One region of the Streptomyces sp. NPDC002790 genome, then DNA from elsewhere that is predicted to be linked to it. Evidence: riboswitches for the same ligand, from Rfam matches in the RefSeq annotation. Region 1 holds a riboswitch; the other holds the start of a gene.

Region 1 (3,505 bases):
CGCCGCAGATACCGAGCACGGGCCGCCCCTCGGCCGCCCGCCGCCTCAAAGCCTCCGCAAGCCCTCGCTCCCGCAGCCACTCAAGCGCCCGCACCGTCCCACGTGTCCCCGGCACCACGACGAGGTCCGCGTCGACGAGCTCCTCGGCCCGGTCCACGAACCGCACCACGACACCCGGCTCGGCGGCCAACGCGTCCACATCGGTGAAGTTCGACATCAACGGCACCGCGCACACGGCGACCCGCAGCACGTCCTCGCCCACGGGCGGCGCCACGACGGACTCCCGTACGGCACCCCGAAGGGACACCCGAAGCCCGTCCTCCTCGTCGATGCCGAGGCCGTGCTGGAACGGCAGCACCCCGTAAGTGTCCCGCCCCGTAAGGGACTTGAGCATGTCGAGACCGGGCTCCAACAAGCTCACGTCACCCCGGAACTTGTTCACCAGATACCCGGCAAGAAGCTCCTGGTCCTCGGGAGCCAGCAGCGCGGTCGTCCCGAAGAACGAGGCGAAGACCCCACCCCGATCGATGTCGCCGACCACAAGCACCGGAAGCCGCGCGGCCCGCGCAAGCCCCATGTTCACGATGTCCGTCCGCCGCAGATTGATCTCCGCGGGCGAGCCCGCGCCCTCACAGATCACGGCGTCATGCGTGGCCCGCAGCTCCTCCAGACACCCGACCACGGTGTCGAGCAGCGCCGCCTGACGCCCCCCGTGATACCCCCGGGCACTCAACTCGCCGACAGGCTTGCCCATGAGCACGACCTGACTACTGCGATCGCTCCCCGGCTTGAGCAGCACCGGATTCATCAGCGCGCTCGGCTCCGCCCGCGCGGCCTGCGCCTGCATGGCCTGCGCCCGCCCGATCTCGGCACCCTCCCTGGTCACGAACGAGTTCAGGGACATGTTCTGCCCCTTGAACGGCGCGACCTTCACGCCCTGCCGCACCAGCCACCGGCAGATCCCGGCGGTGACGACACTCTTCCCGGCGTCGGAGGTCGTCCCGGCGACGAGCAGCCCGCCGCCTCGTCGAACACCGTCTCCACGCCCGCTCATCGCCGCACCCGCGCCCGTACCAGTCGCGCACCCACACAGACTCCCAACGCCAACAGAGACACCCGCCGTGACAGCCGCACGGCCCGATCCACATCACGTACCTCGACCGCACGCCCCGGCGCGTTCAGCACCGGCCGGTGCTCGACCCGCCCGCCGTACGCCAGGGTCCCGCCGAGCCGCACCCCGAGCGCGCCCGCGAAGGAGGACTCGACGACACCGGCGTTCGGGCTCGGATGCCGCCCGGCGTCCGCCCGCCACGCGTCCAGCGCCTCCCGGGGCCTGCCACCGGCGAGGACGGCGAGGACACCGGTCAGCCGGGCCCCCGGCCAGCCCGCCACGTCGTCGAGGCGGGCCGAGGCCCAGCCGAACCGCCGGTACTTCGCGGACTTGTGCCCGACCATCGCGTCGAGCGTGTTCACGGCGCGGAAGGCGACCAGGCCCGGCACTCCGCCGAGCGCGCCCCACACGAGCGCGCCCACGACCGCGTCGGAGGTGTTCTCGGCGACGGACTCGACGACACCGCGCGCGATCCCGTCGGCGTCGAGCCCCTGCGGATCACGGCCGCACAGCCGGGGCAGCAGCTCCCGCGCCAGCTCCACGTCTCCGGCATCGAGCGCGGACCCCACGCCGCGGGCCTCGCGGCCCAGCGAGGTGCCGCCGACGACGGCCCAGGTGGCGGCGGCCGTCAACGCGAGGGACGCGGCGGGGGAGCGGCGTACGACACGGGTCGCGGCGGCGGCGAGAGCGACGGCGCCTCCGGCACACACCACGGTGTGCAGGGCGCCCGCGCCACGGTGGTCACGCCACAGCCCGCGCTCGACGGCCCCGGCGGCGCGCCCGAATCCGGCGACGGGATGCCCACGGCGCGGATCGCCAAGAAGAAGGTCGGCGAAGATCCCGGCGGCGGCACCGCACGCATACACGCGCTCGCGCCGCCAGTTGCCGCGTGGGGCAAGCATGGCGGTAGGTGTCCTCACTCAGGGTGTCCACGCCCTGGTTCGACGAGACCGGCAGCGAGAGTTCCTGGCTCGCCCCTTCGAAGGAGGGGGCTCACAGTGGCGGGACCGCGCCGGATTCGCACCGGCTTCCTCAACTGCTGCCGTATATGGCGGGGGAAGTCCACCACGCTGCGAGTTGGCACGTCAACTTGCTGTTGAGGCGTACGCACGAAGGCGGGGCACGGGACGCCGAACGCCCCGCACCCCGCCCCCGAAGGGCCCTGATGTCGCCTCAGGCCACGATCAGATAGATCCCGTAGGCCACGGCCGCCGCGCACAGCGCGAAGCAGGCATACGCCCCTGATGTCGCGACCGCGGCCGAGCCACCGTCACGCGCCGCCGACTCCCGCTTGGAGAGGCCCACGATGCCGAGGGTGAACAGGCCGACGAGGGCCACGGTGACCACGAGAGAGACGCCGAACACGGAGCCGAGGGCCGCCCAGTCGATCTTCATTCCTGCCTGCTTCCTTCTGAGCTACAGCGCTGACTACAGCGTGGCGCCGGCGGGGCGCGCGGGATCGTTCACCGCTCCGGCCTTCGGCCGGTCGGTGATCTTCGCCTCGGACTCGGCCGACTCGACCGTGCCCGCGGGCGGCGGCGTGACCGAGGCGATCGCGGCGGTGACGACGCCCGGGGCTTCCTGCGCCTCCTGCGCTTCCTGCACGGGGGCGGCGTGCGGCTCGTCCGCCGTGACGTTGGTGTGGTCGACGGAGTTGCGACGCGAGAGCTTCCAAATGATCGCCGAGCCGGTCACGAGCAGCGCCGCGGTGAGGCCGATGCCCCACGCGCCCTGCTTGGTCAGGAACTCGGCGCCCGCGCCCACCAGGCCGGCGGCCGGCAGGGTCAGGCCCCACGCGATGAACATCCGGGTGGCGGTCGACCAGCGGACGACGCCGCCCTTGCGGCCGAGGCCCGCGCCCATCACACCGCCGGAGCAGACCTGCGTGGTGGAGAGCGAGAAACCCAGGTGCGAGGAGGCGAGGATCGCGGTCGCCGCACTGGTCTGCGCCGCGAAGCCCTGCTGCGGCGCGAGTTCGGTGAGGCCCTTGCCCATGGTGCGGATGATGCGCCAGCCGCCCAGGTACGTACCGAGGGCGATGGCCATACCGGCCGAGACGATGACCCACAGCGGCGGGTCGGCGTCGTGCCCGATGACGCCGCCGGTGATCAGCGCGAGGGTGATGATGCCCATCGTCTTCTGCGCGTCGTTCGTGCCGTGCGCGAGCGATACGAGCCCGGCGGAGGCGATCTGCCCGGCGCGGTACCCCTTCGCGGTCGCCTTCTGGTCCGTCTTCTTACTGATGCGGTACGTCAGGCGGGTGGCCAGCAACGAGGCGATACCGGCGACGAGCGGCGCGGCCACCGCGGGCAGCAGCACCTTGGTGACGACGGTCCCGCCGTTCACCGACGACCAGCCCATCGACATGACAGCGGCGCCGATGAGCCCGCCGAA
Region 2 (3,505 bases), on a different contig from region 1:
GTAGCCGGCCCGTCTCCAGGAGTTCGCGTGTCAGCCGCGTGAGATCCGTGCGCAAGTCGGGTCGGGACCGCAGCAGTTGAGCCGACGACCCGAGGAGAGCCGAGGCGGAATTGCCGGCCAGCAGGCGTGGCGCCACCTTGACGGTGAGGCCGTTCTCGACCGCTGCCAGGACTCCGTCCACCTCCGCGTGGACCGCGTCGGCGAGGGAGCGGAGCTCCGTCGCACGTCGGCCCTCGGGCCGGGGCAGGCGCAGAGCCGAGCTCTCACCGGACCACTCGACCGTGCTCATCGCCAGCACGATCCCGTGGACGAGGGCGCAGGCGAGGACCGGTGACCAGAGGCGTGCCGCGAGGCCCAGGTGGGCGATGGAGGCGCCGATGCGGGGTTCGGGGGTGGCGTAGTGGTCGTTGACCGCCTGGGCTCGTGCGGCGAGCCCGGCGTGGGTGAGCCGTGCATCGGGCCGCCGCCGCGTCGGCGTCGTGTCGAGGGCGAAGAATCCCCCGAGCCGCGACTCCACGTCCCGCAGCGCCTCGGCGACCTGTTCCGACGGCACCTCGTTCATGAGGCCCTGGCCCGGCGCGGCGCCTCGATGACGTAGAGGTCCAGGATCGCGGGGCGCTCCGCGACTCCCGGTCCGCCTGCCCCTATCCAGTCCGCGATGTCCTCGGTGGCGTCAGCGTCGTTGACCAGGCCGAGCCACACCGGTCGTGCTCCGGCCGCCCGACCGGCGGCGGAGGGCTGTACGACGATGACATTGGCCTGATCGCAGACGTCCAGGCACTCGGAGATCCGTGTCGGCGCGATCCGGCGCAACCGCGCCGTCTGCGCGGCGTGATCACCGTCGACCTTGACCGTTCCGCAGCAGCAGTCGCGGCACACGACCACGCGGCACGGAACCGCCCGGTCCGCCGCGGGGGCCGTCGCTTCGGCTTCGGCGAGCCGTTCGGGCATGCCGCATCCTCCCTCTCGCCGGGGAGTTCCGCCCCGGATCGCTTCGAGGGGGCGACAGCGTGAGTCTCCTGGCTCTCGGGTCCGTGCTCGTCCCGGCCTTCCCACCCTCGCGGGGGCAGTGGCTCTCCGGGATCCGCTCGCCGATCACAGTGGCGGTACCGCACCGGATTCGCACCGGTTTCCTCGGGCCGCCGTCGCCCGTGTTCACCGTCATCATGCCATCCGGCGAGGAGCTGCCGACGGGCCGGACGTTGTGGCGCCTCCCGGGCGCGGACCCGTAGGGTGAACGACGTAGCTGGTTCGCCCCGCCCGCCAGACGGGGTGTCGTAAGAGGGAACCCGGTGGGATTCCGGGACTGCCCCGCAGCGGTGAGTGGGAACGACCGCCGTCATACGCACTGGGCCCCGGAAGAGGGGTCTGGGAAGCGACGGTCACTAGGTGTCCGCCCTTTCGGGTGGGCGTGCCCGCAAGTCCGAAGACCTGCCAACTGCCCGTGCACGGACGACACGTGCGCGGACATCTCGGTGACCTCGAGGGCGGGTCGGCGTACACATACCGGCGAAAAGATCGTGCCTCGCAGCGCGCGGTCACCGCTCCGGTGGTGTCACTCCTTCGCGCCGCAGAGGCCTTCCGGGATCTCAGGGATACGTCTCTCGAAGGAGAATTCCGTGACCACCAGGACCGCGGACACCACGACCGCGCACACCGGGACCGAGCCCGCGCGGGCCACCGTGTACGGCTACCCTCGCCAGGGCCCGGACCGGGAACTGAAGAAGGCGATCGAGGGCTACTGGAAGGGCCGCGTCGACGCCGACGGTCTTCGCTCCACCGCCGCCGAACTCCGCCGTGCCAACTGGCGGGAACTGGCCGCGTCCGGCATCGACGAGGTGCCGACCGGCGACTTCTCGTATTACGACCACGTCCTGGACACGACCGTCATGGTCGGTGCGGTGCCCGAGCGCCACCGGGCCGCCGTCGCGGCGGACGCCCTGGACGGGTACTTCGCGATGGCACGCGGCACCCAGGACGTCGCCCCGCTGGAGATGACCAAGTGGTTCGACACCAACTACCACTACCTTGTGCCGGAGTTGGGCCCGGACACGGTGTTCACCACCGATTCCACCAAGCAGGTCGCGGAACTCACGGAGGCCCTCGCCCTCGGCCTGGACGCCCGCCCCGTACTGGTCGGACCGGTCACCTACCTTTTGCTGTCGAAGCCCGCTCCCGGCGTGGCCGACGACTTCGATCCGCTCACCCTGCTGGACCGCCTGCTGCCCGTCTACGCCGAGGTTCTCAGCGACCTGCGGGCCTCGGGCGCCGCCTGGGTGCAGCTCGACGAGCCCGCCCTGGTCCAGGACCGCACTCCGGCGGAGCTGAACGCCGCCGCCCGCGCCTACCGTGACCTCGGCACGCTCGCCGACCGGCCGAAGCTCCTGGTCGCCTCGTACTTCGACCGACTCGGCGAGGCCCTGCCGGTGCTCGCCAAGGCGCCCGTGGACGGTCTCGCCCTCGATTTCACCGGTTCCGCCACCGCCAACCTGGAGGAACTCGCCGCCGCCGGAGGCCTGCCCGGCAAGCGTCTCGTCGCCGGTGTGGTCAACGGCCGCAATGTGTGGGTGAACGACCTTGAGCGGTCACTCGCCACGCTCGGCACTCTGCTCGGACTCGCCGACCGCGTCGACGTGGCCGCTTCCTGCTCGCTGCTGCACGTTCCGCTGGACGCGTCCGTGGAGCGGGACATCGAGCCGCAGGTCCGGCGCTGGCTCGCCTTCGCCCGCCAGAAGACCACCGAGGTCGCCACCCTTGCCAGGGGCCTCACCCGAGGAACCGGCGTGGTCGAGGCCGAACTCGCCGCCAACCGCGCCGCGTTGAGTTCCCGGGCCACCTCGCCCATCACCCGTGATCCGGCGGTGCAGGCCCGCGCCGCCGCCGTCACCGAGGCGGACCTGCGCCGCTCGCAGCCGTACGCCGAGCGGACCGCCGCCCAGCGTGCCCTGCTGAACCTGCCGCTGCTGCCGACGACGACCATCGGCTCGTTCCCGCAGACCGGCGAACTCCGCGCCGCGCGCGCCGATTTGAGGGCCGGACGCATCGACAGCGAGGGGTACGAGTCCCGCATCAGGAACGAGATCCGTGAGGTCGTCTCCTTCCAGGAGAAGGCCGGTATCGACGTGCTCGTGCACGGCGAACCCGAACGCAACGACATGGTCCAGTACTTCGCCGAGCAGCTGGACGGCTACCTCGCCACGCAGCACGGCTGGGTCCAGTCCTACGGCACCCGCTACGTCCGCCCGCCGGTCCTCGCGAGTGACATCTCCCGCCCCGCAGCGATGACCGTGCGCTGGACGACGTACGCCCAGTCCCATTCCAGCCGTCCGGTCAAGGGCATGCTCACCGGCCCGGTCACCATGCTCGCCTGGTCCTTCGTCCGCGACGACCAGCCGCTGGGTGACACCGCCCGGCAGGTCGCCCTCGCCCTGCGCGACGAGGTCGACGACCTGGAGGCGAACGGCACTTCGGTCATCCAGGTCGACGAACCGGCACTCCGCGAGAC

The links. A riboswitch is a leader RNA that binds a small molecule or an ion and turns the genes downstream of it on or off. The one in region 1 is predicted to bind cobalamin.
Region 2: it holds a riboswitch for cobalamin, as region 1 does, so the genes downstream of both, metE (5-methyltetrahydropteroyltriglutamate--homocysteine S-methyltransferase) here and ABT004_RS15940 (cobalamin biosynthesis protein) in region 1, are expected to answer to the same signal.

Annotation. Positions count from the first base shown of each region.
Region 1 is NZ_JBEOVM010000028.1:64,342-67,846, reverse strand. Features, by position in the region: gene ABT004_RS15945 (cobyric acid synthase) at 1-1,054, opposite strand, end outside; gene ABT004_RS15940 (cobalamin biosynthesis protein) at 1,051-2,013, opposite strand; cobalamin riboswitch at 2,052-2,199, opposite strand; gene ABT004_RS15935 (hypothetical protein) at 2,285-2,506, opposite strand; gene ABT004_RS15930 (inorganic phosphate transporter) at 2,540-3,505, opposite strand, start outside.
Region 2 is NZ_JBEOVM010000026.1:69,500-73,004, forward strand. Features, by position in the region: gene ABT004_RS15205 ((2Fe-2S)-binding protein) at 1-562, opposite strand, end outside; gene ABT004_RS15210 ((2Fe-2S) ferredoxin domain-containing protein) at 559-951, opposite strand; cobalamin riboswitch at 1,013-1,136, opposite strand; cobalamin riboswitch at 1,230-1,453, shown strand; gene metE (5-methyltetrahydropteroyltriglutamate--homocysteine S-methyltransferase) at 1,620-3,505, shown strand, end outside.